Regions from separate parts of the Sphingomonas glaciei genome, predicted to be linked through region 4. Evidence: predicted binding sites of a transcription regulator. Region 4 holds the regulator's gene; each other region holds the start of a gene.

Region 1 (7,651 bases), 1.1 Mb from region 4:
GGCCGTGTCGGCATGCTTTTTGGCGGTGGTGCGCTTGTATTCGGTGTCAGTCAGCGCCTCGCGCGCCTTCTTGGGCAGGTAGCGCTCGCCAGTCTTGCCGCTTTGCTTGCCGGACTTGGTGCCCCACTCCTCGCGGGTCCATTCGGCGAGATGATTGTGCGGATCCTTGCCCCCTCGATAGCCGCCGCCGGCCTTCTTATATTCGGCGACCGTGAGCTGCGCCTTGCGGGCCGACCATTCGCCCTTGTCGCCGCCCTTGTCGCCGGCGGTGACGCGTTTCTTCACCTTCTCCCACAGGGCGGGGTCGGTTTTTTCGGCTGTCTCGGACATGCCGGTGACAACCGGGATGGCGCGGAACCGGTTCCGCTCAGCCGAGGCTGACGAAGCTGTCGAGCACCCGCTTGCGGCCGGCATGCTCGAAGTCGATCTCCAGCTTGTTGCCTTCGATCGCGGCGATCAGGCCGTAGCCGAACTTGCCGTGGAACACGCGCTGGCCGAGGCTGAGGTCGTCGCGGCCCTTGTTGCCGAGGCTGACCGCCGAGGCGCGCGCCTCGACGATCCGCTGCGGCACGGGGGTGAAGGTCTGGGCGGCGCGGCCGAAGCCCGGACCACGGGTGGCGAGGCGGTCGGGGCGCTGGGCGGCGACATGGGCGAAGGGATCGCCATTCTCGCTCCACTGCGCCCGCCACAGCGATTCGCCGCCGGTCATGGTGGTCTCTTCCTCGACATGCTCCTTGGGAAGCTCGGCGACGAAGCGGCTGGGGATGGACGAGGTCCACTGGCCGTAGATGCGGCGGTTGGCGGCGTGGAAGATGGTCGCCTTTTCGCGCGCGCGGGTGATCGCGACATAGGCCAGGCGGCGCTCTTCCTCGAGGGACGCGGTGCCGCCTTCGTCCAGCGCGCGCTGAGAGGGGAACACGCCTTCTTCCCACCCGGCGAGGTAGACAATCGGGAACTCCAGCCCCTTGGCGGCGTGGATGGTCATGATGGTGACCTTGTCGCCCGACTTGTCGGCGTCATTGTCCATCACCAGGCTGACATGTTCGAGGAAGGAGGGGAGGTTGTCGTATTCCTCCATCGCCCGGGTCAGCTCGGCGAGGTTCTCCAGTCGGCCGGCGGCCTCGGCGGTGCGCTCGGCCTGGAGCGCGGCGGTGTAGCCCGACTCGTCGAGCAGCTGGCGGGCGAGTTCGGCATGGGGCGGCGGGGCGCCGGGCGAGGGCGCCGCATCGGCGGCGGCGAGGTGCATCTGCCGCCAGCGCGCGAGATCTCCGACGAAGCGGCCGAGGCTGCGCTTGGCCTGCGGTGTCAGCTCGTCCGAATCGAGCATCTGCGCCGCCGCCAGCAGCAAGGGCAGGCCGGCGGCGCGGGCGTAGCGGTGGATGTTGGCGATCGCCTTGTCGCCGAGCCCGCGCTTGGGGGTGTTGACGATCCGTTCGAAGGCGAGGTCGTCGGACGGGCTCTGGACCAGGCGCAGATAGGCCAGCGCGTCGCGGATCTCGGCCCGCTCATAGAAGCGGAAGCCGCCGACGATCTGGTAGGGGAGGCCGATCGCAATGAAGCGCTCTTCGAACTCGCGGGTCTGGAACTGGGCGCGGACCAGGATGGCGATGTCGCTGAGACTGCCGCGGCGCTGATGCTGCTCGGCTTCCTCGCCGACGCGGCGGGCTTCCTCCGGGCCGTCCCAAACGCCGACGACCTTGACCTTCTCGCCCGTATCGATCTCGGTCCACAGGTCCTTGCCGAGGCGGCCCGAGTTATTGGCGATGAGGCCCGAGGCGGCGCCGAGGATGTGCGGGGTCGAGCGGTAATTCTGCTCGAGCCGAATCACCGCCGCGCCCGGGAAGTCGCGTTCGAAGCGGAGGATGTTGGCGACCTCGGCCCCGCGCCAAGAGTAGATCGACTGGTCGTCGTCACCGACGCAACACAGGTTGCGGCGCGGCTCGGCAAGCAGCTTCAGCCATTCGTACTGGACCGCGTTGGTATCCTGATATTCGTCGACCAGCAGATATTTGAAGCGGATGCGGTAGCGCTCCAGCACGTCCTCGTGGGTGCGGAAGATCACCAGCATGTGCAGCAGCAGGTCGCCGAAGTCGCAGGCATTCACCGCCTTCAGTCGGGCCTGATACTGCGCGTAGAGGTCGGCGCCGCGGCCGTTGGCGAAGGCCTCGGCCTCGCCCGCGTCGACCTGATCGGGGGTCAGGCCCTTGTTCTTCCAGCGGTCGATGCAGCCGGCCAATTGGCGCGCGGGCCAGCGCTTCTCGTCCAGCTCGGCGGCGACGATCAATTGCTTCATCAGGCGCAGCTGGTCGTCGGTGTCGAGGATGGTGAAATTGCTCTGCAGACCGACCAGCTCGGCGTGGATGCGCAGCATTTTGGCGGCGATCGAGTGGAAGGTACCGAGCCACGGCATCCCCTCGATCGCGCCGCCGCTGATCCGGCTGATCCGCTCGCGCATCTCGCGCGCGGCCTTGTTGGTGAAGGTCACCGACAGGATCTCGCTCGGCCACGCCTTGCGAGTCGCGATGAGGTGGGCGAGTCGCGCGGTCAGCGCGGCGGTCTTTCCGGTCCCGGCGCCGGCCAGCACCAGCACCGGGCCTTCGGTGGTCAGCACCGCCTCGCGCTGAGGAGCGTTGAGGCTGGCGAGATAGGCCGGCTCGGGCGACAGGGCAGCGGATTCGGACACGGATCAAGCAGTTAGGGCGAGGAGAACGGAACGGCAACAGCGTGGAGCGGGACGGCGGCGAAACGATTGCACCCGATATCCCCGTTATCCACAGCCATCGCGCTGTCGAATCCGCTTTGCGCGAATCAAAAAAAGAGTCATCTTTCAATGGTGATCGGGGGGCAACCGGCCCTCTCCTCCGAAGGACCCGCAAGGGTTTGACGGCAGGAAAGGAAAGGAACTTCCGATCTCCGCCGGCACGGCGACGAAGTGGAATTCGTCTGCGATGATCGGGCCTCCCCAGGATGCCCGGACGGAGCGGTCGAAGGATCTTCGAAGCGAAGCCGGCAAGAGGCGCCGGAAGAGGTGATCGTCTCGCCGCCGCAGGCCGGACCGTTCCGCAAGGGACAGTCAGGGCAGCGCGAAGGACCGATCATCCCAAGAAGGGCCGCGAACGGACGGTAGGTGGCCGACCGAAGCTGGAACTGGCTTGCCAGGACCGGGTGAGGAAGGCGGGTCCAGGACTGGACCGAAGCCTGGGCGGGATGCTTTCGCAAGAAAGTGGTCGCGTACAGGCGGAGGCGAGGACCGGGACCGCCGAAGCGGAACGGTGAAAGGGCAAGGGTCTTCGGACCGGAGCCGATGATCCGGGAAGCGACGGCAGAGCCGGATGGAAGCGAGTGGAGGCCGCAAGGCAATCCAGGAGCGGAGATCCGGGGAAGCAGCCCGGGAGACCGGGCAGCCGATCGAGACCGACGCGACGCCTGAGCGGGTGCGCAAGGATCGTGGAGGGCCAAAGCTCTTCCTTCGGGATGGAGCCTTCGGCACGAACCGAACACCGGCAATCCCCAGCTCGGCGCAGTGGGGCTCGGCAGCAATGCCGGGCCCCATTTCTGTTGTACGGGCCTGGCGTGCTTCCTGGATGCGGCGCGGCGCGCTGAAGCCGCCTTTGGGGCAGGTCCCGCAACCGCGACCGCCGATCCTCGTTCTTCGGGCAACGAGGAGAAACTTCATGGCCGACACCATCGACGCCGACGAGCGCACCGCCATCCGCAAGGAATTTAACGACGCCGTCAACATGACCCCTTCCGAGCTCGAGAAGTGGCTCGACACCGACGAAAGCAAGGAAGTCGGCTGGAAGGGCGAAGACGGCAAGGGCAGGGGCGAAAGCGTCGGCCACAAGTCGGGCAAGCGGATCGTCGACCTGTTGCGGACCAAGGTCACCGATCTCGATGCCGACGACCTGGCGCACATGAAGAAGGTCACCAGCTACGTCCATCGCCACCTCAAGCAGAAGCCGGCGCATTCCGACGGCTCGCGCTGGGAGGCCAGCCTCAAGAACTGGGGGCACGACCCGGCCAAGCACTGAGGCTTGTCTGGGAGCGTGACGGAGCTAGGCTGGGCCGTCGCGGGCGGCGTTCTGCCCTTGCGCGTGCGTGAGGGCGTTCGATGACCATGCTCCTGCTCGCCCTGCTCGGAGCTACCCAGCCCGCGCCGCTTATCCGGACTCAGGATGTCCCCGCCCCGACGGTCGCCCCCGGCATGGCCCCGCAGGTCGGCCTGAGCGGGTCGCGGGCACGCGCCAACCTTGCGAGCTATGTTACCTCGAGCGACTATCCGGCGGACGCCATTCGAGCGAGACAGGAAGGGACCACCTGGTTCAAGCTGACCATCGGCCCTGACGGGCGGATCACCGACTGTTTGATCGAGAAGTCGAGCGGGTCGGCGTCGCTCGACGCGGCGACCTGCCGGATCATGCGCAGCCGCGCGCGCTTCACGCCAGCCCTCGACAGTGCGCGCAAGCCGACCAGCGACACCATGTCGGCGCGGATCAGTTGGCGCTTGCCTCTGTCCCGACCGATTCCCGACCGGGTCACCACCGCCTTCACCCTCGCCGCCGACGGCAGCACGACCGATTGCCGCATGGAAGTAACCCTGAACGGGAATCCCGAGCGGCGTCTGTCGCCCGACTGCACCCACGCGCGCCCGAGCGGCCCGTATTTCGAGGCGATCAAACAGGAAGCCAAGGGTGTCGCCACGCAGGTCACGATCGAAATCCTGCTGATCCGCGACGCGGCGGCGCCTTGGCCGGTGCTGGATCAGCGGGGGCGGCGGGTGGTCTCGCGCGAGATGGCGCGCCTGCAGGTCGCTCCGGGCGGGCAGGTGGTGGGGTGCGCGGTGCTCGACCACCGGCCGCTCGCCGCACCGATGATGCGGGCCTGCTCGGTAGTGGGGTCGAGGGTCGGGCAGTATACGGCGGCAGGAGCGAGCGAGATGCGGATGGTGATCTACACCGCGCTGGCGGACACGGCGCCGCGCTGAACGGAAAAGGCCGGCGGGAGCTGCTTGCGCCCCCGCCGATCCCTTCCATCTTCTCAGTCGATAAAGCTGGCCGGCACCCGGCCGCCATTGGCAGCGAGCTGCTTCATGGTCGCCTTGTGGAGCCAGATGTTCATCTCGGCCGAGCCGTCGCGCTCGCCGGTATACCCCAGTTCCTGAGCGAGTTCCTTGCGGTTCTCGAGGCTGGAATCGATGCCCAGCAGCTTCATCAGGTCGACGATCGACGTCTTGTAGTTGAGGTCGGGATTGCCGCGATCGCGGCTGATCTGTGCCAGAACCTGCTCGACGTCGACTTCCTGCGTCACCGGGGCGGGCGCGGGTTGGGTCTGCGTGGTGCCTTGGCCGACCGGCTGACCCGCTTGCGGAGCCGGCTGCTGCTGGGCGGGCGGACCGCCGGCCATTCCGGCCGGGATGGTCGGGCGATTGCCCGGTCCCGGATCCTTGTGGCCGAAGATGGCGCCCTTGATCTTGTCGAAGATCCCCATGGCGTCAGGCCTCCAGGCCGTGCTTCAGGCTGCTGATCTGGTCGTGGCCCTGCCGCACCGACTGATAGGCGCGCTCGATGATCGAGCGGGTTTCCGGCGCGATGTCGGTAGCGTTGAGCGCCGCTTCGAACTTCTCCTTGAGATAGTCTTCGCCGCGCTCAACCTCGTTGATGATCGCCTTGTCGTCACGCCCGGTGACCGCGGCCTTGAGGTCGAGGAAACGCTGGTGGGTGGCGCCGAGGAAGCTGCCGTCGTCAGGCGCATTGCCGCCCAGGCGACGGATTTCGGCGCGAAGCTCTTCGGCGATGCGGCTGCGCTCGTCGGCGTTGCGGCGGAACAGCTCCTGGAACTTGGTGCCCTCGGCGTTCTGGGCCGCGTCGCGATAGCCGTTGACGCTATCGATGAGCGTGGTGGTGAGGGTTTCGAGCGTACCCACGCCCTTGTTGTCCGAACCGATCATTCTGCTTCTCCTTGCAGTGAAACGAATATTGCGGGCCAACGCAGGGCGGGCCCGACTAGTTCGGATCGGCTTGCGATATTTAAGGTAGGGTGAGGCCGGCTGTTGCCAGGCGGAGCGGCGCTGATAGTCTCCAGCCATGCGTTTCAGAGAACCTCTCGTCGCCCTTGCCCTGATCACGGCTTCGACGGAGGGCGCTTCTGCGCCGGTCACGCCGACCGCCAAGTGGGTGGTCGATTTTGCCGATGCGCGATGCGTGGCGTCGCGGGAATACGGTGCGTCGCAACTCTTTCTCAAGGCTTCGCCACTCGGTGACGTCGTCCAGTTCGGAATCATCGAGCCAGGCACTGCTGGTCCTCCCACGCAAGTGGTTGCGCAGGTCAGCCCGGACGCCGGCCCTGCGTTCGAAGGAACTGCCCTATTCTGGGCGACCACTCGCAAACCTCCGCAACGCATCCGCATGATCAATATGTCAGTGGCCGACTTTCAGCGGCTTTCCGGGTCTCCGTCGCTGTCGTTCAGGATCGGCGCCCTGAAGCGGGACTATGCTATCCCGGAAATGCCGGCGCTGGCCAAAGTCATGAAGACCTGTGTCGACGACCTGCAAAAGGTGTGGAGCCCGCCGGCGGATGGTGTGGGAAGCCGCGCCACCGCAAATCTCGCCACCTATGTCACGGACGATGATTATCCGGCCGACGCCATCCGCAATGCGCTGTCCGGAACGACCGCGTTCGCGTTGCTGATCGACGAGAGTGGCAGGATCGCCGACTGCACCGTCACCGCGACCAGCGGACAGGCCAGCCTGGATACGCAGACCTGCGCGCTGATTTCGCGGCGAGCGCGCTTCGTTCCTGCCAAGGATGCGAAGGGTAAGCCGGCCAAGGACCGGGTTACTGCCCGTATCCGCTGGCAAATGGCCAACTGACGGCACTTGCACGCCGGCCGCGCTTCGCTAGGCAGAGCCCGCGTGCTCGCGCCTGGAGTTTGCCTTGATGACTGACGCAACCGCTGCGCCTGCCGAGCGCTCTTCCGGCCTCGGCGGCAAGAGTGCGCTGCTGCTGATGGCGGCACTGATCGTCGGGCTGGCCCTCGGCATCGTCGCCGCGGGAATGGGCGAGGGGATCAAGGGGCCGACCGTCTATGTCGCCGACCTGATCGGCGGTCTGTGGTTCAACGCGCTCAAGATGACCGTCATCCCGCTGATCATCGCCTTGCTGGTGATCGGCGTCGTCAGTGGGTCGGATGCCGCGCGGGCCGGCGGCCTGGCGACCAAGGCGGTGCTGTGGTTCGGCGGCTTCTACGTCTTCTCGGCGGTGTTCGGGGCAGTCATGACGCCGGCCCTGCTGGCGCTGTGGCCGTTGCCGGAGGCGGCAGCAGAAGCGCTTCGCAATGGCCTGGCCGGGGTCGACCAGAGCGCCACCCAAGTTACGGTGCCGGCGATCGGCGACTTCTTCAAGAATCTGGTGCCCGGCAATCCGGTTGCGGCCGCCGCCGAGGACCAGATCCTTCCGCTGGTCATCTTCACCGCCCTGTTTGCCTTCGCGCTGGCTCGGCTGAGCGCGGAGCGGCGCGCACCGGCGCTGGGCTTCTTCGAAGCGGTCGGCGACGCGATGCTGCTGGTGATCGGCTGGGTGCTCGCGCTGGCGCCGATCGGTGTGTTCGCGCTCGCCTTCTCGTTCGGCGCGGGGGCCGGTGCCACCTCGCTGG
Region 2 (7,651 bases), 830 kb from region 4:
GACCATCCTGCGCACCGGGGACGCCGTCGCGGCGGGCGGGCTGATCCTGATAGACGACAGCGCCGACCCGTTCAGCGTCGAGGCGGTGCGGGCGTCGATGGGGGCGATCTTCACCCAGAAGATCGTCCAGGTACCGTGGGACAGCTTCCTGCCGTGGCTGCGCAGCGGGCCCGGGCAGCTGGTCGGGACCAGCCTGCAAACCGACAGCGACTATCTCGACGCTGGCTACCAGCAGCCCTGCTTCCTTCTGGTCGGCAACGAGCAGGCCGGGCTGCCCGAGGCCTATGAAGCCGAATGCGACCAGCTGGTGAAGATGCCGATGCTGGGCCGGGCGGACAGCCTGAATGCGGCGGTGGCAGCGGCGGTGATGGCCTTTCACGTCCGGGCGAGCTGGCGCTAGCGCGACGGAGATCGTTCAGCTTGGCAGCGTTACCTTCGCGTGATGAATGATCGAAAGGCTGTCCCGATGCGCGCCCTCTCCCTTGCCGCCATTGCCTTGCTCGCCGGTTGCGCCACCGTTTCAACGGCCCCAGCCGGGCCCGCAGCCACCTATCGTGCGCTCGGGACCGAGCCGTTCTGGTCGCTTGAGTTGAACGGGCGGGAGATGGTGTTCACCGAGGCCAATGCCCCGGGGGTGCGGATCGTCGAGCCGCAGCCGCAGCCGATCCATGGCTTTGCCGGGGATATCTACCATGGACGGCGAATCAACCTCAACATCGTTCACGGCCAGCGCTGCAGCGACGGGATGAGCGACCGGATTTACCGCGACAAAGTGCAAGTGCGGGTCGACGATCGCTCGTTCGAGGGCTGCGGCAGCGCCATCGAGTCCTCGACGCCGATCTGAGCCCCCTACTCTGCCGCCGTCGCCTCGTCGTTGGCGGCGGGCGCGAGCTTGGTCAGCGGGCGCGGCGCCACTTCGATCATCGGCGGGGAAGCGATTTCCTTCTGGCTGCCCGATCCCAAACCCTCGAACCGCTTGGCCTGGGTGAAGACCTGGGTTTCGAGGCTTCCGACCATCTTGTTGTAGGCGTCGTTTGCGGTGGCGAGGTTGCGGCCCATGCGAACGACATGCTCGGCCATCGTCGCGATGCGCGAGTGCAGTTCCTTGCCGAGCGCGGCGATGACTTCGGCCTGCTCGGTGATCTTCTCCTGTCGCCAGACGCTGGCGACGGTGCGGGCGATGGCGACGAGGTTGGTCGGGGTCGCCAGCAGGACGCGGCGTTCGAATGCCCAGTCCCACAATTGCGGATCCTGCTCGAGCGCAGCGGTGAGGAAATGTTCGCCCGGAATGTACATGATGACATAGTCGGCCGCCTCGCCGAACTGCGCCCAATAATCCTTGGAACCAAGCGCCTGCGCATGATTGCGCATCGAGGCGACGTGGAGCTTGAAGCAGGCCTGGCGCTTCTCGTCGTCGACCTCGTCGCAGGCGTCGAGAAAGGCGTTCAGCGAGCATTTGGCGTCGATCACCAGCTTGCGGTTGCTGGGCAGGTTGACGACGACGTCGGGACGCAGGCGGCCGTCGGCGGTTTCGAGGCTGACTTCCATTTCGAAGTCGATGCCTTCGGTGAGGCCGGCCTGGACGAGGACGTTTCGGAGCGATTGTTCGCCCCACCGCCCGCGGGCCTTGGGGCTTGAGCGCAGGGCGTTGACGAGGTTGCGAGTCTCGTCGCGGACCTGCCCATTGTCCTTACGCAATTCGCCAAGCACGCCGCGCAGCTCGCCATAGCTGTCCTTGCGCTCGGCCTCGACCCGCTGGAGGCCTTCCTCGTAGCGCTTGAGGGTGTCGGAGACGGGCTGGAGCAGGGTCTGTAGCTTGGCCTGGCTTTCGCGGTCGGCCTTGTGAAGCCGCTCGTCGGCTTTGGCGAGAAAGTCGACCTGTGCCTTTTCGAGCAATTTGTCGCCGACGTCGCGGAATTGGGTGATCAACTCGTCGCGCGATTTGCGGAGGTCGGTAAGGCGCTCCTCGAAGCTCTTCACCTCGGTCTCGAGCCCGGCCTTGGCGCGACGGGCCTCGTCGCGTTCGGCGGTGCGCAGGTCGAGCAGGCGCTCGACTTCGGCGAGGCGCCCGAGGCGCTCCTCAGCGCCCGCGATGTCGCCGCGGATGGTGTGGGCTTCCTGCTGGAGCGCGCGGTGGCGGGTTTCGAGATCGGCGTAGAGGTCGGCGCGGACGCGGGCAGCGGCGAGCTCGCCCGACACCCGGTCGCGTTCCTCGGTGACGGACTTGAGGGTTTCTTCGGTGAGGCGCAGGCGTCCGGCCTGATCGGAGGCGACCGCCAGTTCGCGCTCGAGACCGGTCAGCCGTTCGCGTGAGGCATTCGCTTCGGCACGGGCGGCGCCGACCGGGCGCGAGCCAAGGAACCAGCCGAGCAGCACGGCGGCGACCGCGACGACCCCGACCAGCACTGCAATCATCAACGCATCCACGACTCGCCCCCACCTGGCCTTTAAGAGAACAGAAACAGAACTAGCGGAGCGGGCGGCGCGGCACAATGACTTGGCCGTGGGCGGCTGCTCGGCTAGGGCGCGCGGCCATGAGCAAGATGCAAGGCCGCCTCGCCCTCGTCACCGGAGCCAGCCGCGGGATCGGCGCGGCGATCGCCGAAGCGCTGGCGCGTGAGGGCGCGCACGTGATCCTGACCGCGCGGACCGCGGCGGGGCTTGAGCAGGTCGAAGAGCGGATCCATGCCGCCGGGGGAAGCGCGACGATCGCTCCGCTCGACCTCACCAAGGCCGAGGATATCGGCAAGCTGGCTCAGGCCATTTCGGGGCGCTGGGAGAAGCTCGACCTGCTGGTGCTGAATGCCGCGACGCTCGGCAGCCTGACCCCGGTCGAGCATATCGACGTCAAGGAGTATACCCGCCTGATCAACCTCAACCTGCTGGCCCCGCAGGCGCTGCTGGCGGCGTTCGATCCGATGCTCAAGGCGTCGGACAAGGCCGAGGTGGTGGCAGTGACCAGCAGCGTAGGGGCGACCCCGCGCGCCTTCTGGGGGGCCTATGGGTCGAGCAAGGCGGCGCTGGAGACCTTGCTCGGCGCATATGCCGACGAGACGGCGTTTTCGGGCAAGCTGCGCGTGACGGTGCTCGATCCGGGCGCGACGCGGACGCAGATGCGGGCCAAGGCGTTTCCGGGCGAGGACCCGGTCGCGGTGAAGGCGCCCGAGGTAGTGGCCGAGCGGTTGGTGCAGTTGCTGAGCGAAGAGCGCGAGAGCGGCGCGAAGGTGCGGGTCGACGCTTAGGCTTTGACCAGCGTGACCTGGGCGACGTCGATGCCCTGCCCGCGGAAGCCGCCTTCGCAATACATCAGATAATAGCGCCACAAGTCGTGGAATTGGGGGCTGAAGTCGGCGAGGCGGCCGGCTTCGACCGCGATGTCGTACTTGTCGCGCCACAGGCGAAGCGTTTCGGCATAGTCGAGGCCGAAGGCATGGGGATCGTGCCAGGCGAGGCCGCGGTCGGCCGCCAGCGCGCGGAAGCGCGGTTCGTGGAGCAGCATGCCGCCGGGGAAGATGTAGGTCTGGATGAAGTCGGCGCTGGCGGCATAGGCGTCGAACAGTTCGGGGCGGATGGTGATATACTGCAGCGCGGCGCGGCCACCGGGGCGCAGGGTGCGGGCGATGGTGTCGAGATAGGCGGGCCACCAGCGCTGGCCGACCGCCTCGACCATCTCAACCGAGGCGAGCGCGTCGTAGCTGCCGGCGTGGTCGCGATAGTCTTCGAGGAGGATGGTGATCCGGTCGGACAGGCCCTCGGCGCGAATGCGGGCTTCGGCCCAGGCCTTCTGCTCGGTCGAGAGGGTGAGCCCGGTGACGTGGGCACCGCGGCGGGCGGCGGCGAGCGCAAGGCTGCCCCAGCCGCAGCCGATTTCGAGCAGAGCCGAGTTTTCATTTAGATTGAGGCGGTTGAGGATTGCTGCGATCTTGACGTGCTGGGCAACTTCCAGAGAGCCGTTAGCCCCGAGCGTAGTCGAGGGGCGTGCCTCGACTTCGCTCGGCACAAGCGGTTTCTGAAACATCGCGCTCGAATAGCTCATGCTTGGGTCGAGCCAGGCGGCGTAGAAGTCGTTGCCGAGGTCGTAGTGGGCGGCGATGTTGCGGCGGGCCTGGCCGGGGGCATTGTCGCGCCATTGGTGGGCGAGCCAGTTGACGAGGCGGAACGGGCCCTTGGCGCGGGCGGTGCCGGCAAGGCTGACGGCGTTGCGCATGAACAGGTCGAACAGGGGCACCGGGTCGGGCGAGGACCATTCGCCGTTCGCCCAGGCCTTGTACCAGCCGACGCTGCCGCTGGTCGCGAGGCGGACCAGCGCGCGCCAGCTGTGGAGCGTGACTACCGGCTCGGGCCCGGGGGCATGGAAACCGATCCGGCGGGGGGTGCCGTCGGGAAGCGTGCCGTGGATGCCGCCCTCGCGCAGGCGGTCGTGGAGCTGGTCGAGGATGCGGGCGAAGGCCGGGGCGGCGAGGCGGCCGAGCAGGCCGACGCCGGTGACGAAGCTGCGGTCGGCGTGAAGGAGATGCGAACCGCGGGAGGCCATGGCCCTTCCCTATCCGCTTGTGCCGAGCGAAGTCGAGGACGCTTGCGCAAGGCCCTTCGACTTCGCTCAGGGCGAACGAGAGCTAGATCAGTTGGTGCGCTTCTTGAACGCCTCGAGCGCGCGTTCGCGGGCTTCCTTGTGGCCGATCAGGGGCTCGGGATAGTCGGCGGGTGCGACCCCCCTGCCCCACGGGTCGTGGATGTCGGCGTCGGACAGCTTGGCGAGTTCGGGCACCCAGCGGCGGACATAGTCGGCGGCGGCGAATTTCTCGCTTTGGCCGAGCGGGGCCATGATCCGGTAGAAGGGCTGGCTGTCGAACCCGGTGCCCGCGACCCACTGCCAGTTCTGGCTGTTGTTGGCATAGTCCGCGTCGACCAGGCAGTCCCAGAACCAGTCGGCGCCGCGCCACCAGTCGATCAGCAGGTGCTTGCACAGGAAACTGGCGGTGACCAGCCGGGCGCGATTGTGCATCCAACCGCTTTCCCACAATTGGCGCATCCCGGCGTCGACCAGCGGATAGCCGGTGCGGCCGCGGGTCCAGGCGGTGAAGTCGGCGTCGGCGGCCTTGCCGTGGCGGGTGGTGAGGCCGAGCGGACGCTGCGATTTCTCGCCGACGTCCGGGTCGGAGAGCGCGACCGAGCGGCTGAAGTCGCGCCAGGCGAGCTCACGGCGGAATTTCTCGCCGCCCTTGCCGCCGAGCGCATGGAGGAGCTGGCGCGGGCTGAGCTCGCCATGGTGGAGATGGGGCGACAAGCGGCTGGTGGCGTCCTCAGCGGGAAGGTCGCGGTGGCCGGCATAGTCTCCGGCATGGTCGACGAAGTGGCGCAGCTGCTTCGCCGCGCCTCTACTGCCGGGCTCCCAGTCGGAGAAGCCGCCGGACCAGTCGGGCTTCGTCGGCAGAAGGTCGAGGTCGGCGAGCTTGTCGCTTTTGGGCAGCTTGGCGGGCCTGTCCAGCTTCGGGGCGGGAAGCGGCTCGGGCGGGGGCATGTGGGTTTCGAGCGCGCGGTAGAAGGGGCCGTAAATCTTGAACGGGGCGCCAGCGCCCGAGCGAATGGAGTCGGGTTCGTGGAGCACGTCGCCGTCGTGGAGCATGGCGAAGTCGCCATGCTCGCATTCGGCTTCGCGCCACCAGGGTTCGTAGTGACGGGTGGCGTGGATTCCGCTGGCGCCGAGTTCCTTGGCTACCGCGGGAACGACGAGCGACGAGCGGCCACGGCGCAAGATGAGGCTCGAGCCGAGCTTCTCGAGGTCCTGCGCGAGGGCTTCGAGGCTGTGGTGGAGCCACCAGCGCTGGGCGCCGCCGATCTTCCATTTGCCTGGGGTTTCGTCGTCGAGGACGTAGAGGCCGACCGTCGGCCCCCGCTCGGCCGCGGCGCGGAGCGCGGGCTGGTCGACGGTGCGGAGGTCCTGGCGGAACCAGACGAGTTGGGGAGAAGCCATCACGCCCATGAACGCGCTGGGCCGGACAAAGGCACTATGGCCGTGAGGGCAGGTCGAGCGGGACCTGGAAGCTGGCGGTCGGGGCGCGGCGGCGGATGGCGGCGGGAACGCTGTCGTCGTCGAGCGCGCGATAATAGCGCTGATCGGTGAGGACCGGGCGGCCGGCGACCTCGACCACGATCGGCATCCGCGACCAGTAGAGGAAGGACCGGACCTGGCGGCTTGCCGCGCGGGCGTGGAGGAAGCGCGGATCGTCGAGGCCGAGCGGGTAGCTTGCGGGCTCGAGCTGGAGGCCGATACCGGGCGAGAAGCTGCCGGCGCCCCATTGGGTGTCGCTGCGCCAGGCCATGCCGCGCTGCCAGAAGGCGAAGGGCGGCGGGCTGGCGACAATCAGGCGGGGCTGGATCCCGCGCTGGCGGAGCGCTGCGGCAAGGGTCTGCTCGGCATGCGCGCTCCATGCGACGTTGGCGGCGATGTAGAGGAGGAGGATACTGCCGGCGATGATCGCCGGGCGGCCGGGTCGCTCGGCCCCTGCCCGCCAGCGCCGGACCGACAGCCAGATGCCGAGCCCGAGGACGATCCAGTAGACCCAGTCGATAATGAAGATGGCGTTGGCTGAATACCAGCGATCGCCCAGCGGCGCGAAGAAGGCGACGGCGTAGGTCGTCAGCCAGTCGAGGAACGGGTGGCTGATCACCGCCAGCAAGGTGACGAGGAACAAGGGCCAGGCGCGGAACGGCGTGGTGCCCGGTTTGCTCGGGCGGAGGCGGTCGACCAGCCACAGCAGCGCGACGGTACCCGCGGCCATCACCGGCAGGCCGAACAGCGCGTGGGTCGGCCCGCGGTGGAAGGCGATGTTGTCGACCGGCAGGAACAGCGGTGCGATGACATCGATATCGGGCGCATTGGCGCCAAGGATGCAGCCGGCCAGGGCGAAGCGGCTGGCGCGCTTCAGCCCCATCTGCCCGAGCAGGGCGCCGGCCAGGCTGTGGGTGAGATTGTCCATCTAGCGGAGCGAGGCGAACCAGATGAAGTGATGCGGACCCTTGCCGTTGGAACGGCCGCGCACTTCCTGTTCCTCGACCCGGAAACCGGCCTGAAGCAGGGTCTTGCTGAACCGGGAGTCGGAGCCGGCCGACCAGATGGCGAGCACGCCGCCGGGCTTCAGCGCCTTCTTGGTGATCGACAAGCCGCCGGGTTCGTACAGCCATTGGTTGGCTGCGCGGACCAAAGCGTCGGGGCCGTTGTCGACGTCGAGCAGGATCGCGTCCCAGCCGCCTTCGCGGATCGGCTCGGCGACGTCGCCCATGTGGATCCGGGTCCGCTTGTCGGCGAGGCCGGCGGCGTTGAGCGCCTCCATCGGTCCCTTGGCCCAGTCCATGATCTCGGGCACCAGTTCGGCAACGGTGACCTCGGCGTCGGCCGGCAAAGCCTTCAGCGCCGCGCGCAGGGTGAATCCCATGCCGTAGCCGCCGATCAGCCAGCGCTGCCCGGGCTTCGTACCGAGCCGTTGGGCGGTCAGGGTCGCAAGCGCTTCCTCCGAGCCGCTCATCCGGGTCGACATGAGCTCGGTCCGCTCGAGCAGGATCATGTGGTCGTCGCCGCGGCGATAGAGGCGCATTTCGTCACCGCCGGGGATCTGGGCAGTGGCGAGAAGTTCACGGGGATTCATGAAAG
Region 3 (7,651 bases), 1.2 Mb from region 4:
AAGGACCGGTCGATCTTGCCGGAATCGCCCTTCGACTACGCGCCTGCGGCGCTCCGCTCAGGACTAACGGGGAAGAATAGCGAGGCTGACCACGCACCCCTCGACCGGCACCGTCTCGCCCGTCCCCGGTCGCCGCGCATCGGCGTGGAGCACCGTCGCAGCGCCCGCTCCGTTTGCCGGCGGGTAGAGGTAGGTGTCGAGGACGCAGGCGGCGTTCTGCCATTGCAGCTTGAGCCCGCTTCCCTCGCGCACCCGGAACGGCGCCGGGCCGAACCGCGCCAGCAATTCGGCCTCGGACAGGCCGCTGAGGTTGGTCCGCACTTCCGCCGGCGCCGGCCCGCTGGGTATCGGCGCTGGGGTGGGTCGGGGTGTGGTGGCGCAGGCGGCAACGAACAGGGCGGCAAGCGGAAACAGGCGACGCATGGTGGGGCTTTGTCATCCTCGGTGGGGCGAGGCAATCCATGGCGTTGCCGACCCTGACCTTCCCTGAATGGCCGGATGGCGGTAGGGCGCGCGCCACTTCCCAACTATCAGGACATTCCATGACCGCTCCCCGCTACGACGTGCTCGCCATCGGCAATGCCATCGTCGATGTGATCGCCGATGCCGACGATGCCTTCCTGCAGGCGCAGGGCCTCGACAAGGCGAGCATGCGGCTGATCGACGAGGCCGAGGCCGAGCGGCTGTACGGCCTGATGGGTCCGGGCCGCGAAGCGAGCGGCGGGTCGGCCGGCAACACCGCCGCGGGTCTCGCCGCGTTGGGCATCAAGACCGCCTTCATCGGCCAGGTTGCCGACGACCAGCTCGGCGCCATCTACCGCCACGATATCCGCAGCCTGGGCGTCGACTTCGACACCCCGGCCCGCAGCGATGTCGGCGCCACCGCGCGCTGCCTGATCCTGGTCACCGCCGACGCGCAGCGGACCATGAACACCTTCCTCGGCGCCGCGCAGCAGCTGTCGCCCGACGCCATCGACTTGGGCGCCGTGCGCGACGCCGGGATCCTCTATCTCGAAGGCTATCTGTGGGACCCCGAAGTGCCGCGGGCCGCGATGGAAGCCGCGATCGCCGCGGCGCGCGAGGCCGGCCGCAAGGTCGCCTTCACCTTGAGCGACACCTTCTGCGTCGACCGCCACCGCGACGGTTTCCACCGCCTGCTCGACGAGAAGAAGGTCGATATTCTCTTCGCCAACGAGGCCGAACTGGCAGCGATGACGGGTGAGAGCGACTTCGAGGCGGGCCTTGCCGCTCTTTCGGCCAAAGTCCAGGTGCTTGCGGTAACGCGCAGCGAGCAGGGCGCGGTCGCCGTCGCCGGGTCGGAGCGCGCCTCGGTCGCGGCCGAGCCGATCGAGCGGCTGGTCGACACCACCGGTGCGGGCGACCTGTTCGCCGCCGGCTTCCTCGCTGGACAGGCCCGCGGGCTCGGCCTCGAAGCCTCGCTCCGCCTCGGAGCCATCGCCGCGGCCGAGGTGATCCAGCATTATGGCGCGCGGCCCGAAAAGGATCTCAAGGCGCTGGCCGGCGACCTGCTCTGAAAATGCGTCGTCCCGGCGAAGGCCGGGACCTCGTTCGATTGGACGCCTCAGTCGCTTGAGGTCCCGGCCTCCGCCGGGACGACGGACATAAAGAAAGGGCCGGTGCATCGCTGCGCCGGCCCTTTCTTTTTGGCGTCAGGCCCGTGAGGATCAGTCGCGGGTGACGGTGCCACCGTCCGGATTATCCTCCGGGAAGTAGGGCATCTCGCCATCGGCGGTGACCGTGTGGCCCTTGCCCAGCTCCGAATGGCTCATGCCGTACACGAAGTAGAGCAGGGTCATGATCACCATATAGATACCGAAATACATCAGGATGTGCGCCGGCACGGTGGTGATCAGGTACAGGCACGACAGGATGCCGAGGATCGGCAGCACCGGATAGAACGGCACCTTGAACCCGCGCGGCAGGTCGGGCGCCGAACGGCGTAGGTAAATCACCGACAGGCAGACGATGGCAAAGGCTGCCAACGTGCCGACCGAGGTCGCGTCACCCAGCACGTTGATGTCGAGGAACCCGGCTGCGACGGCGGTGAGGAGGCCGACCAGGATGGTGTTGATGTGCGGGGTCTGGAAGCGCGGGTGAACCCGCGCGAAGACCTTGGGCAGCAAGCCGTCGCGGGCCATGGTGTAGAAGATGCGGGTCTGGGCATACATCAGTACCAGCACCACAGACGTCAGGCCGATGATCGCGCCGATCTTGATGATCTTGGCGAGCCAGCTCCACTGCGGGCCGAAGGCATCGACGACGACCGCGACCGGGTCGGGCACGTTCAGCGTGTTGTAGGGCACCAGCAGGGTCATGATCGCCGCCACCAGCATGTAGATGACGGTGCAGACGATCAGCGAACCGATGATCCCGAACGGCATGTCGCGCTTGGGATCCTTGGCTTCCTGGCCGGCGGTCGAGACCGCCTCGAAGCCGATGTAGGCGAAGAAGACGATGGAGGCGGCACGCATGATGCCATCGACGCCGAACTCGCCCGGACCAGTGTTCTCCGGAATGAACGGGGTCCAGTTGGCTTCCATCAGCGCCGGCAGGTTGCTCAGAACGATCGCGCCGCCGACCACGATGAAGGCGGCAAGGACGCTGACCTTAATGAACACGATCAGGTTGTTGACCTTGGCTGATTCCGACACGCCGACCACCAGCAGGGCGGCAAGCGCGAGACAGATGAGGAAGGCGGGAAGGTTGAACAAGGTGGTTACTTCGGCGCCGTTGACCAACACCGGCGCGCCATCGCGCATCAGCGTATAGCCTGCGGGGCCGGTGAACTGCGGCGGAATGACGAGGCCGAAGTCAGCCAGGAGGCTGACGACGTAACCGCTCCAGCCGACCGCGACGACCGACGCCGCCAGGCCATATTCGAGCAGCAGCAGCGCGCCCATGATCCAGGCGACGAACTCACCCAGCGTGGTGTAGCCATAGGTGTAGGCGGAACCCGACACCGGAAGGGTGGAGGACAGTTCGGCGTAGCACAGGCCGGCGAAGGCGCAGACGATGCCGGCGACGACGAACGACAGCAGCACCGCCGGCCCGGCGTGAAGCGCGGCGGCGCTACCGGTGCGGACGAAGATGCCCGCGCCGATGATGCAGCCGACGCCGAGCAGCAGCAGGTTCCATTTGCCGAGCGTGCGCTTGAGCTCGCTCGACGCGGACTCCTGCTGGACCTGGGCAATCGACTTGCGGGCAAACATTCGCCCAATCAGTGTCTTCTTTGGCGCTACACTGGCCATGAAGGCTCCCCCGAGAACTTGGATGTGAGATCGGCGCGGAGCCTAGCGGCTTGTTCCGGTGGCGCAATCCCTCTGTCACATGCCCGCCACAAGGGGCGGCTCACCGCGCGAGCATCGGTCCCAGCGGCTGGCCGCCGAACAGGTGGACGTGGAGGTGCGGCACTTCCTGGCCGGCGCGCTTGCCGCTGTTGGCGAGGATCCGGTAGCCACCGGGCTCGGCCCCGACCAGCCGCGCGGTCTCGCCGATCGCCCGGACGAAACCGGCGATCTCGGCTTCGGGGGCGGTGGCCGCGAAATCGTCCCAGCTGACGTAAGCGCCCTTGGGGATCACCAGCACGTGCACCGCGGCCACCGGATTGATGTCGTGAAAGGCCAGGGCATGGTCTGTTTCCAATACCTTGCGGCACGGCAGCTCGCCGCGCAGGATCCGCGCGAAGATGTTGCCCTCGTCGTACGGCTGCTTGTGATCAATTGGCATGAACGCGTTTCCCGGTTGACCCTGTTGGGCGCCTCGCTACCAGTTCGACGCATGGCCGACGAGAGTCCAGAAAGCCTGATTCCCTATGACGAGATCGTGCAGGAAGCGCTGCGTGATGTGGTCGGCAGGGTGCTGTCCTCGGTCGAGAAGGGCGGCTCGCTTCCGGGCGGCCATCATTTCTACATCACCTTCCGCACGCGGATGGCGGGGGTCGAGATTCCCAAGCATCTCACCCAGCGGTTCCCGGACGAGATGACGATCGTCATCCAGCACCGCTACTGGGACCTCCACGTCGCGCCCGACTTCTTCACCGTGGGACTGAGCTTCGGCGGGGTGCCGGCGATGCTTCGGGTGCCGTTCGCGGCGGTCACCGACTTCGTCGATCCGGCGGTCGACTTCAGCCTCAAGTTCCAGGCGAATGGGGCGGAGAACGACGGCCACGAAGACCATGACGACGCCGAGAACGACGTCCCGGCCGCGGTGCCGGTGGAAGATGGCTCCAACGTCGTCTCGGTCGACTTCACCCGCAAGAAGTAGCGGCTCGCCAAAGCCGTCATGCCGGGCTTGACCCGGCATCCGCCTTCCTTCTTTACGACGCCCGAAAACAGGCAGACCCCGGATCAGGTCCGGGGTGACGGAGGCTCATGACCAGCAACACCCGCACCGAAACCGACAGCTTCGGGCCGATCGAGGTCCCCGGCGACAGCTACTGGGGCGCGCAGACCCAGCGCAGCCTCGGCAACTTCCCGTTCGGGGAGCGGGAGCGGATGCCGATCCGGCTGGTCCACGCCCAGGCGATCGTCAAGCGGGCGGCGGCGCGAGTGAACCGCAAACACGGTCTCGACGCCAAACTGGCCGACGCGATGGAAAGCGCCGCCGCCGCGATCATCGCTGGCCAGCATGACGACCAGTTCCCGCTGTCGATCTGGCAGACCGGCAGCGGCACCCAGACCAACATGAACGTCAACGAGGTCATCGCCGGTATCGCCAACGAGGCGCTGGCGGGAACGAAGGGCGGCAAGAGCCCGGTCCACCCCAACGACCATGTCAACAAGTCGCAGAGCTCTAACGACAGCTTCCCCAGCGCGCTTCACGTCGCGGCGGTGCTGGCGGCCGAGCAGCAGCTCTATCCCGCGCTCGATCAACTGACCGCCGCGCTGGAGGCCAAGGCCAAGGCGTGGGACTCGATCGTCAAGATCGGCCGCACCCACACCCAGGACGCGACCCCGCTGACGCTGGGCCAGGAATTCTCGGGCTATGCCGCCCAATTGAAGAGCTGCCGCGCCCGGATCGAAGGCGCGCTCGAAGGCAATCTCCGCAAGCTCGCAATCGGCGGCACCGCGGTCGGCACCGGCCTCAACGCGCCCGCCGGCTGGTCCGACGACATGTCCGCCGCCATCTCCGACATCGCAGGCAGCCGGTTCGAGCCCGCCCCCAACAAGTTCGCCGAAATGGCCGCGCGTGACGGGCTGGTCTTCTTCCACGGCGCGCTCACCACGCTGGCGGTCGCGCTGACCAAGATCGGCAACGACATCCGCTTCCTCGGCTCCGGCCCGCGCTCGGGCCTCGGCGAGCTCAGCCTGCCCGAGAACGAGCCCGGCAGCTCAATCATGCCGGGCAAGGTCAATCCGACCCAGGTCGAAAGCCTGACGATGGTCTGCGCCCAGGTGATCGGCAACGGCCAGGCGGTGACCGTCGGCGGCATGCAGGGCCATTTCGAGCTGAACGTGTTCATGCCGCTGATCGGCTCCAACGTCCTGCGCTCGGTCGAGCTCTTGAGCATCGCGATGGTCAGCTTCGCCGAACGCTGCGTCGAGGGGATGACCGCCAACGAGGATCACATCGCCGACCTGGTCGGCCGGTCGCTGATGCTGGTCACCGCGCTGGCGCCCGAGATCGGCTACGACAATGCCGCGGCCATCGCCAAGCACGCCCACAAGAAGGGGCAGACGCTGAAGGAGGCCGGGCTCGAACTAGGCCTGGTCGATGCCGACACCTTTGACCGGGTGGTCCGCCCCGAGACGATGATCGGGCGCTAGGCCGCTCACCCTTGCCACGCTCCGGGCGGCTCGTCGAGTCGCCCGATTGACTCTGCTCGCGAACTCGCGCGAATAAGAACAAAAGCAGAACAAGAGCGTTGCGAGTCGTGTGGAACGAGGTCTTCATCTCGTCGCCGGCGGGGGTTCCCGTGCGGCTGAGGAACCATTGGTCCCCTGTGACGGCAGGGGGCCAGTGCCTTCCCTGCATGCCCCGATCACCGAGCCGGCAAGCATCCTCTCCGAACTCTTTCCCGCCCTGCCGCGCGATGCCGGATGGATCGGCTTCGTCCTCCGTCATCTCTCCCCCGCCAGGCCATTGCTGTGGGTGCAGGAACGGATGGCGATCCTCGAGGCGGGACGGGTCCACCCCGCGGGCCTGGGACCGCTCGGACCCGGCCTCATCCATGTCGAGGCGCGCGACTCCAAGGTCGCCTTGTGGGCGATGGAAGAGGGCCTGCGATGCTCGGCGCTAGGCGGCGTGATCGGCGAATTGTGGGGCGATCCCCAGGCGCTCGACTTCACCGCGAGCCGGCGGCTGGCGGTGGCGGCGGAGCGCAGCCAAGTCGCTTGTTGGCTGATCCGACTTGGGGGCGAGGCCAACCTCAGCGGCGCCCGCGAACGCTGGCGGCTGGCGAGCGCGCCGAGCGCCCCGCACCCGTTCGACCCCAAGGCCCCCGGGAGCCCACGCTGGGCGGCCGAGCTGTTCCGCTCGCGCCATCGGGCACCGGCAAGCTGGCTGGTCGGCGCGGAAGACACCGGCGATGACCCGGCGAATCTGCTCCCTGTGGCTGCCCAACCTGGCGATCGAGCGCTGGGCGGGTGGCAGCAACGCGCCTGAGGCCCGTCCCGAGCAGCGTCGAAGGGAGGCGCTTGCCCGCCCCCTCGTCCTCACGGTTGAGGGCCGCCACGGCCAGCTGATCCACGCCACCACCCCTGCCGCTTCCGAGCGGGGCGCGTGGGTCGGCGCCCGCTTGGCCGACGCCCGCGCGCTCGATCCCGCGCTGGAAGCCGAAGCGGCCGACCTCGCCGGGGAAGCCGCCTGGCTCCGCGCCGCCGCGCGCTGGGCCAGCCGCTGGTCGCCCCTGGTCGAGGTCGACGGCACCGACGCGCTGCGGCTCGACGTCACCGGCGTTGCCCACCTGTTCGGCGGCGAGGCCGCGCTGCTCGCCGACATCGAAGCGCGCTTCGCCGGCATGGCGATCAGCGCCCAGGCGGCGATCGCGCCGACCGCCGGCGCGGCCTGGGCGCTGGCTCGCTACGGCCGCCAGCAGCGCCTTGCCGGCAGCGACGAACTGCACCGCATCCTCGCCCCGCTGCCGGTCGCCGCGCTGCGCCTGTCGCCGCAAGCGGTCCACATGCTGGTGCGGCTCGGCCTCAAGCAGGTGGTCGACCTTGCCGGGGTGCCCCGCAAGTCGCTCGCCCGCCGCTTCCCCAAGGACGAGCATCCGCTCGACGCGCTCGACCGTGCGCTCGGCCGCAAGCCCGAACCGCTGACGCCGCTGCCCGACGATCCGCCCCCGCGCGCGCTGCTTCCAATCAAGGAACCGGTGGTCCACCCCGAAGCGCCGGCCGAGGCGCTGCGCCAGCTGGTCCCCCGCCTCGCCGTCGAGCTCGAGCGCCGCAAGCTCGGCGCCCGCTACCTCGCGCTCACCGCCTTCCGGGTCGACGGCAGCCTCGGCGAGGTCGAGGTCGCGACCTCGATTCCCTCCCGCGAACCGGCGCACCTCCACCGCCTGCTGTCGGGTATCCTCGAGCGGCAGGGGATCGACCCCGGCTTCGGGATCGACGCCTTCGCGCTCGAGGTCCGTTCGTGGGAACGGCTCGATTCCGCGCAGGACGCTTTGCTCGGCGACGCCCCGGGCGAG
Region 4 (7,651 bases):
CGCGCGAAGTCGGCGATCGCCTTCACCTCAGCCAGGCTGTCGGTCGTCCCATGCATCTTCCAATTGCCTGCAATCAGCTTCGTCATGCCCGTTGTCCGTTCAGTTCCGCTCAAGGCCGCGCCTAGCAAGGCCGTCTGCTTGAAGGAAGGCGGCGCCGCCCCTAAAGCGCCGTGCAACCCGTTCCACAGGATCACAGCCGACCCATGCAAAGCTTCCGCCGCCTGTCCAAGTCCAAGCTCGGGACCGGCATCCTGATCCTGTTCCTGCTGCTTATCCTCGCCAGCTTCGCGCTCGCCGACATCAGCAACCTCAGCCAGGGCGGTTCGCTTCCCCAGACCACGCTCGCCCGCGTCGGCAAGGTCGAACTGACCGCCAACGAGCTCGACACCGCGATGCAGCGGCGCCTGGCCGTCCTGCGCCAGCAAAACCCGCAGGCGACCTACGCCGACCTCGCCCCCGAATTCGACGCCATCGTCGACTCGCTGATCCAGGAGCGGACCTTGTGGGCCTATGCCCAGAAGCACGGCTTCGTCGTTTCCAAGAAGCTGGTCGATGCCGAAATCGTCAAGCTGCCGGGCGTGCGCGGTCTCGACGGCCGCTTCAGCGAAGCCGCCTACCAGACCTTCCTCCAGCAGGAGCGGATCACTGACGCCCAGCTCCGCCGCGAGATCGAGACCAGCCTTCTGCAGCGTCTGGTCATCGCCCCGGTCGCCGCCAACGTCCGAATCGCGCAGGGCCTTGCCCGCCCCTATGCCGATATCCTGCTCGAACAGCGCAGCGGCAGCCTGGGGCTGATCCCGTTTGCCGCCTTCGCCAACGGCCCGGCCCCGACCGCGGCCGAGATTTTGACCTTCTACCGCCAGAACCTCGCCCGCTACACGGTGCCCGAACGGCGCAGCTTCCGCATGGCCCGGATCACGCCGGAACAGCTTGGACCCGTTGCCGCCACCGATGCGGAGATCGCGAAATACTACCAGGACAACCAGGCCACTTACGGCGGGGTGGAGCGGCGCGTGCTGAGCCGGGCGACCCTGCCTGATCAGGCCGCGGTCGCCGCCATCGCCGCGCGCGCCAAGGCCGGAGGCAATTTTGCCGCCGCCGCCGCGCCCGCCGGCTTCTCCGCCTCGGACGTCAGCGTCGGCCCGCAGACCCGCGCGCAGCTCGTCGCCACCGCCGGCGAAGCGGTCGCCGCTCAGGTCTTCTCGGCGCCTTCGGGGGCAGTGATCGGTCCGGTCCAGTCCTCCACCGGCTTCGACGTCATCAAGGTCGAGAGCATCCAGACGGCGTCGGGCCGCAGTCTCGCCGATGCCCGCGCCGAGATCGCCACCAAACTGACTGACGAAAAGCGCAAGAACGCGCTCGCCGACCTCGTCGGCAAGATCGAGGACAGCCTCGCCGACGGCCGCACCTTCGAAGAGGTCGCGACCGCGAACAAGCTGCCGGTGCTCGTCACCCCTGCGCTGACCCGCGCCGGTGCCGCTTTCGACCAGCCGGATTTCAAGCTTCCCGCCGACTTCGCCGCGGTCCCCGGTGCCAGCTTTGACATCGGCGCCGACGACGATCCCATCGTCGAGCCGCTGCCGAACGAGGCCGGCTTCGTACTGGTCGACGTCGCCGAAGTGGTCCCGGCCGCCCCCGCGCCGCTGGCCCGTGTCCAGGCCCAGGTCGCCACCGACTTCGCCGCCAAGCGCGCGCAGGACCAGGCCAATGCCGCCGCGACCCGCATCCTCGCCGCCGTGCAGGGCGGCAAGCCACTCGCCGCAGCGGTCGCCGAAGCCGGGATCGCCGGCATCCGCCCGCCCGAAGCGGTCGAGCTTCGCCGCGGCGCCCTCGCCCAGTTCGCCCAGCAGGGCCAGGAAGTGCCGCCCCCGCTGCGCATCCTGTTCAGCCTCGCGCCCGGCAAGGCGCAGCGCGCGGCGGGTCCGTCGGGTATCTACCTCGTCCAGCTCGACCGTGTCGTGCCCGGCAATGCCGCCACCAACCCGCAGCTGATCGCCGGCGAAGTGACCAGCCTCCAGCGCAGCGCCGGCGCCGAACTCGCCCTGCAGTGGCTGTCCGCCGCTCAGCGCGAGCTCAAGGTCACCCGCAACGACGACGCGATCCAGGCTGCCCGCAACCGCATCCTCGGCGGCGGTGGCAGCACGGAATAAGCCGCTGGCGGCACACGCGCCGGAGCACACCGTGAGCGCTGCTCAGCGGCTGCTCGTGGTCGACAATCACGACAGCTTCACCTTCACGCTGGTCGATTATTGCCGCCAGCTCGGCGCCGACGTCACCGTCGTTCAAGCCGATGCAATCACGGTGCCAGAAGCGCTGGCGCACGGCGGCACGCTGCTGATCAGCCCCGGCCCCGGCCATCCCGCAGACGCGGGGATCTCGGTAGCCCTCGCCGCCGCCTGCATCGCCGAAGCCCGGCCGCTGCTCGGCGTCTGCCTCGGCCACCAGGCGATTGCGCTCGCCGCCGGGGCCTCGATCGTCCGCGCAGCCCCGATGCACGGCAAGACCGACGCCATCACCCACGACGGCAGCGGCCTGTTCGCCGGCCTACCCGACCCGCTTGCCATGACCCGCTACCACAGCCTGGTCGCCGCCGACCTGCCATCAACCCTGCGCGCCACCGCCCAAGGCAGCGACGGGACGATCCAGGGCCTTGCCCATCAAGACGCCCCGGTGCACGGGGTGCAATTCCATCCCGAAAGTATCGCCAGCGAGCATGGCCTGCAGCTGCTCGCCAACTTCCTTCGGCTCTCGCACCGCCCCGCTTGACACCCCCGCATCCGTTCCTTAGTCGTTCCCCGTCTGTTCACTACAGGGCCCGTGAACCATGCTGACTGTCAAGCAACGCGAACTGCTCACCTACATCGACCAGCAGCTCAAGGCGTCAGGGGTCAGCCCCAGCTTCGATGAGATGCGGGAGGCGCTCGACCTTAAGAGCAAGTCCGGAGTTCACCGCTTGATCTCCGCGCTGGAGGAACGCCAGTTCATCCGCCGCCTCCCCAACCGCGCGCGCGCGCTTGAAGTGGTGCGGCTCCCCGACACGCAGGCGGCGACCTCAGCCCCGGCGACGCCACAGCCGCGCCCGGTGGTGGCGGCCAATGACACCATCGACCTGATGATGGCCGGACGGATCGCCGCCGGTACCCCGATCGAGGCGCTGCAGGGGCAAGACAGCTTCCCCGTTCCCGCCGCCCTGCTCGGACCGGGCGAGCATTATGCGCTCGAAGTGTCGGGGGATTCGATGGTCGACGAGGGCATCCTCGACGGCGACTATGTCCTGATCCGCAAGGTCGACGTTGCGCGCGAGGGGGAGATTGTGGTCGCCCTGATCGACGACGCCGAAGCCACCCTCAAGACCTTCCGCCGCGAAGGGCAAATGGTTCGTCTCGACCCCGCCAACCGCGCCCACGAAGCACAGCGCTACGACCCCCGCCGGGTCAAGATCCAAGGCAAGCTCGCTGGCCTGATCCGCCGCTATCATTGATACTCGTCGTCCCGGCGCAGGCCGGGACCTCAGCCCTCGTGAGCGCTAGGCAGCGCAACGAGGGCTGAGCCGGTTACAGCAGCCCCTCGATCACATGATGCTGCTCGATCATCTCGAGCCTTTCCACCACCCGGCACGACAGGTGGTCCCGCACCCGCGCCGGCAGTCCCTCGAAATAGCTCTGGGTCACTTGCAGATCGTGATGCGCGGCATTGGTCGCGTCGGGCGCATCGACGCCGACCACTAGCACCGGCCGCGGCTCGTTCGATCGGTTGGCGGTGCCGCGGTGGATGGTCAGGGCCGACCGCGCCGACATGTCGCCTCGCTGCGGCAGCTTCTTCACCGCTCGCTCCTCGTAGCGAGCCCATAGCGCGCGATCGGGGAACATCCCGTCCACCGCCCCCTCGATCGCGTCCCACTGCGTTCCCGGCGCGATCTCGAACGGCCCATGCTCGTCGCGGGTGTCGACCGCGGTCAGGTTGAACGCGAGACTGTTCAGCCTCCGCCCCTCCAGCGTCGCGACCGGCGCACGAAAGTCGCGGTGCCACGGCTGGTCCTCGGCGCCCGGGAACGGAATGTCGAACCCGACCTCGACGATGCGATAGTCCTTGGTCAGCACCGCCTCGCACACCGCCACGAACCACGGGTGGGTGACGATATCGACGAACCCGGCAATATCCTCGGGCGCCAATTCGACGTAGAAGCGCTGGGCCCCTCGCGGCAGCGCCCCGCCCGGTCTGTCCTCCACCCGCTCCCACACCCGCCAGATGTCGGCCGCAAGGCGGTCCGCCCACGCCGTCGTAAAGGCATCGCGGCAGGCGATGATCCCCTTGCCGTACAGGCCCCCCATGATCCCGGCTTCGTCCATGTCCATCACCGAACTTCCTCGCGAATCGCCCGCCCGTAGCTTGGCCGCGCCAGCCCGCGCCGTCACGGGGGTCGACGGCGGAACGCCGCGCCCGGTTGCCGCTTTATCTCCTCGCTCAGTGCATCAGGAGGACCCCCCATGGCCTACGACAATTACTCCGACGACGACCGCCGCGATCGCATGACCGACGACCGCTATGACCGCGATCGTCCGCGCGACCATGACCGCGTGCGCGGCTTCTTCCGTGGCGGCCGCGACGAGCGCGGCCCGTCCCGCGACGATCTCTCGCGCCGCGACGGCTCCCGCATCGCCCGCGACGACGACCATCGCGCCCGCCGCGGCGTCCCCTATGACGAGACCGGCGACCTGATTGCCTCCAGCAAGGTCGAGGGCACCCCCGTCTACGGCCGCGACGACCGGCGCCTCGGCACGGTCAAGGCGCTGATGATCGACAAGGTCCGCGGCGAGGTCCGCTACGCCGTGCTCAGCCACGCCACCGGCTTTCTCGGCCTCGACGAGGAAGTCGTCCCAGTCCGCTGGGAAGAACTCCGCTACGACGAGCGCCGCGGCGGCTACCGCGTCGACTTCACTTCGGAGGACGTCGCCTACACCATCGAAAACCGTCGCCGCGGCCGAGCCGAAGGCCGCGACCTCGACCGCGAAGGCCGCCCCCGCAGTCGCTGACGAGCTCGCCGCCTAACCCGCCTGCCCTGCCAGGGGCGGCGGGGCATTGGGTAGGAAAGGTGGTCGAGAAGCCTATCGACGCGACCGCATCAACAACTCAGTCGCAGGAAACTGCGGCATGCGAGTCTGAAAGCCTCCAATCACCCAAACCTACTTTAATCGCCCACGATCAACTCGCGTTGGCGGCAGACCTCGATCAAGGCAGCGGAGGGATCATCGGCGTTGACGATGGTGCGAACTTCTTCGGGTGTAAGCGGGACCGACTTCAGCTTCGGCGTCGACCAGTGAGCGGACGCCTTTGCGAACGGGTTGATGGTTTCGTGACGCATGACTTGGCTCCTGCCCGGTGGCCAGGTCTTAACTCCGCAAGACGCCGATGGCGCCTGAGCAAACACCCCAAAACGGATTGAAGTAAAGCCAGATTAAATCAGGACAGGAGGCCAGCCAAGTCGCTGAGGCGTTGGGCCGCGCGGTCGAGGTGCGCGGCAATGTCTGCCGGCGCCTTGGCACAATCGAGCAAATCGATCGCCTGCTGAACGAGTACGAGTGCCTGGGAGTAAACCTCGACTGAAGCGGGAGATGATTCATGAGAATGAGGAGACATAGGTACGCCTGAACAAAAAAATTTGCTCAAGGGTTATGACGTGAATCAACTATCTGGTGAAGGCGTGCTTTTAGACATGTGCCGGGAAAGGACATGCTCCAGATAATTCCGCAGCTTATCGGCGGTTTCAGGCGAAAGCTCCAATAGCGAGGATCGCGCGTCGTAGGCATTGGCCCGCTTAACGACGTGACCGAGTTCAATCAGCCGGTCGATCCAGCGCAGTGCCGTGGTCATTGGCACGCCGCTCTCGTAGCAGACCGCAGTCATCTTCATCTCATAGCCCTCCTCACCCGCGATGAAGAGCGCAAGCAGGATGTCCCAGGAGGCCTCGCCAAACAGGTCTTCACGGAAAAATAGAGTGCGTTCGGCTCGGGATGCCCTGATCCCCTTCGCCAAACGCAACAAGTGGTCGCGTTGACTCTCGATGAGTGGCTGCTCTTCTTGGTCGATCATTTCTTGCCTTATCCAGGTCAGGACCCGGAACGCTGCGTCGATGTCGCGAGCTGTGAACGCAGCGCCGTCAGCACGTAACTTACTGTTGATCACCGAAATTTGTTCCCAATCGCCATGTCCAACCGCCACCGTGCTATGGCGCCTTGTCAGTAAGACACAATGAAGTTGCCCCATGATGGCGCAATTGGCTGCGGCTAAGGCAGGCAAGCCAGGCGCTTGCCTTCCCCCGTCCCCATTCCCATCTCGCCTCTCCGCGCCATCCTTCCGTTCGTCCCGGGCGAAGTCGAGGGATTGCCTCCAGAACGAAACCGGAACACAACCACCCCATGCTGACTCACATCACCGTCAAGGGCGCGCGCGAGCATAATCTCAAGGGCGTGGATGTCTCGATTCCGCGCGACCAGCTGACGGTCATTACCGGCCTGTCGGGCTCGGGCAAGTCGAGCCTCGCGTTCGACACCATCTATGCCGAGGGCCAGCGCCGCTACGTCGAATCGCTCTCGGCCTATGCCCGCCAGTTTCTCGAGATGATGCAGAAGCCCGACGTCGAGCATATCGACGGCCTCTCGCCCGCCATCTCGATCGAGCAGAAGACCACCAGCCGCAATCCGCGCTCGACGGTCGCCACCGTGACCGAGATCTACGACTATATGCGCCTGCTGTGGGCGCGGGTCGGCATTCCCTATTCGCCCGCCACCGGGCTTCCGATCCAGGCCCAGCAGGTCTCACAAATGGTCGACCGGGTGATGGCGCTCCCCGAAGGCAGCCGCCACTTCCTGCTCGCCCCCGTCGTCCGTGGCCGCAAGGGCGAGTATCGCAAGGAGCTGCTCGAATGGCAGCGCGCCGGCTTCACCCGGGTGCGCATCGACGGCACCTTCTACGAGATCGACGACGCCCCCTCGCTCGACAAGAAGTACAAGCATGACATCGAGGTTGTGGTCGACCGCATCGTCGTGCGCGACGGCATCCAGACCCGCCTTGCCGACAGCTTCGAGACTGCGCTCAAGCTCGCCGACGGCCTCGCCTATCTCGACCCCGCCGACCCGCCCGTCGAGCCCGCCGGGACCGAGCGCACCGGCGTCGCAGAGGCGCTGGAAAAGGCCGCGGTCCGCGCCGTCCTCGCCACCAACGCGCCCCCGGGCCGGATCTGCTTCTCCGAGAAGTTCGCCTGCCCCGTCTCCGGCTTCACCATCGCCGAGATCGAACCGCGCCTGTTCTCCTTCAACGCCCCCCAGGGCGCCTGCCCGGCCTGCGACGGCCTCGGCGAGCGGCAGGAGTTCGACGAGGACCTGATCGTCCCCAACCACGATCTGACCATCGCCAAGGGCGCCGTCGTGCCCTGGGCCAAGAGCCAGCCACCCTCGCCTTATTACATGCAGGTGCTCGGCAGCCTCGCCAAGCATTACGGCTTCGACCTGCAGACCCCGTGGAAGGACCTCGACCCCGAGCACCAGCGCGCCATCCTTCACGGCACCGGCGGCAAGCCGATCACGCTGCGCTTCGTCGACGGCCGCAAGAGCTATGAGGTCAAGAAGGCGTTCGAAGGCGTCATCGGCAATCT

Evidence for each region. The regulator LexA, encoded in region 4, represses DNA repair genes until DNA is damaged. The targets are predictions, from matches to a motif close to GTTCCNCNCTTGTTCT.
Region 1: a site for LexA is predicted at 2,889-2,904, ahead of M1K48_RS06345 (ATP-dependent helicase). Genes of this name have one in related genera too.
Region 2: a site for LexA is predicted at 2,453-2,468, ahead of rmuC (DNA recombination protein RmuC). Genes of this name have one in related genera too.
Region 3: a site for LexA is predicted at 5,862-5,877, ahead of M1K48_RS09180 (ImuA family protein). Genes of this name have one in related genera too.

What each region holds. Positions count from the first base shown of each region.
Region 1 is NZ_CP097253.1:1,283,175-1,290,825, reverse strand. It holds gene M1K48_RS06350 (hypothetical protein) at 1-330, opposite strand, end outside; gene M1K48_RS06345 (ATP-dependent helicase) at 368-2,683, opposite strand; gene M1K48_RS06340 (DUF3140 domain-containing protein) at 3,675-4,031, shown strand; gene M1K48_RS06335 (energy transducer TonB) at 4,112-4,984, shown strand; gene M1K48_RS06330 (DUF3597 domain-containing protein) at 5,038-5,487, opposite strand; gene M1K48_RS06325 (ferritin-like domain-containing protein) at 5,492-5,947, opposite strand; gene M1K48_RS06320 (energy transducer TonB) at 6,084-6,869, shown strand; gene M1K48_RS06315 (dicarboxylate/amino acid:cation symporter) at 6,937-7,651, shown strand, end outside.
Region 2 is NZ_CP097253.1:1,043,756-1,051,406, forward strand. It holds gene M1K48_RS04985 (TrmH family RNA methyltransferase) at 1-400, shown strand, start outside; gene M1K48_RS04990 (COG3650 family protein) at 467-844, shown strand; gene rmuC (DNA recombination protein RmuC) at 850-2,427, opposite strand; gene M1K48_RS05000 (SDR family NAD(P)-dependent oxidoreductase) at 2,535-3,242, shown strand; gene M1K48_RS05005 (SAM-dependent methyltransferase) at 3,239-4,534, opposite strand; gene M1K48_RS05010 (cryptochrome/photolyase family protein) at 4,622-5,974, opposite strand; gene M1K48_RS05015 (metal-dependent hydrolase) at 6,009-6,980, opposite strand; gene M1K48_RS05020 (polyamine aminopropyltransferase) at 6,981-7,646, opposite strand.
Region 3 is NZ_CP097253.1:1,882,516-1,890,166, reverse strand. It holds gene M1K48_RS09210 (hypothetical protein) at 64-423, opposite strand; gene M1K48_RS09205 (adenosine kinase) at 543-1,535, shown strand; gene M1K48_RS09200 (amino acid permease) at 1,686-3,230, opposite strand; gene M1K48_RS09195 (HIT domain-containing protein) at 3,370-3,747, opposite strand; gene M1K48_RS09190 (SspB family protein) at 3,799-4,284, shown strand; gene fumC (class II fumarate hydratase) at 4,392-5,786, shown strand; gene M1K48_RS09180 (ImuA family protein) at 5,980-6,624, shown strand; gene M1K48_RS09175 (DNA polymerase Y family protein) at 6,548-7,651, shown strand, end outside.
Region 4 is NZ_CP097253.1:213,330-220,980, reverse strand. It holds gene tpiA (triose-phosphate isomerase) at 1-86, opposite strand, end outside; gene M1K48_RS01000 (peptidylprolyl isomerase) at 204-2,150, shown strand; gene M1K48_RS00995 (anthranilate synthase component II) at 2,182-2,766, shown strand; gene lexA (transcriptional repressor LexA) at 2,825-3,481, shown strand; gene M1K48_RS00985 (phytanoyl-CoA dioxygenase family protein) at 3,555-4,355, opposite strand; gene M1K48_RS00980 (PRC-barrel domain-containing protein) at 4,488-5,033, shown strand; gene M1K48_RS00975 (hypothetical protein) at 5,189-5,362, opposite strand; gene M1K48_RS00970 (MarR family winged helix-turn-helix transcriptional regulator) at 5,683-6,219, opposite strand; gene uvrA (excinuclease ABC subunit UvrA) at 6,417-7,651, shown strand, end outside.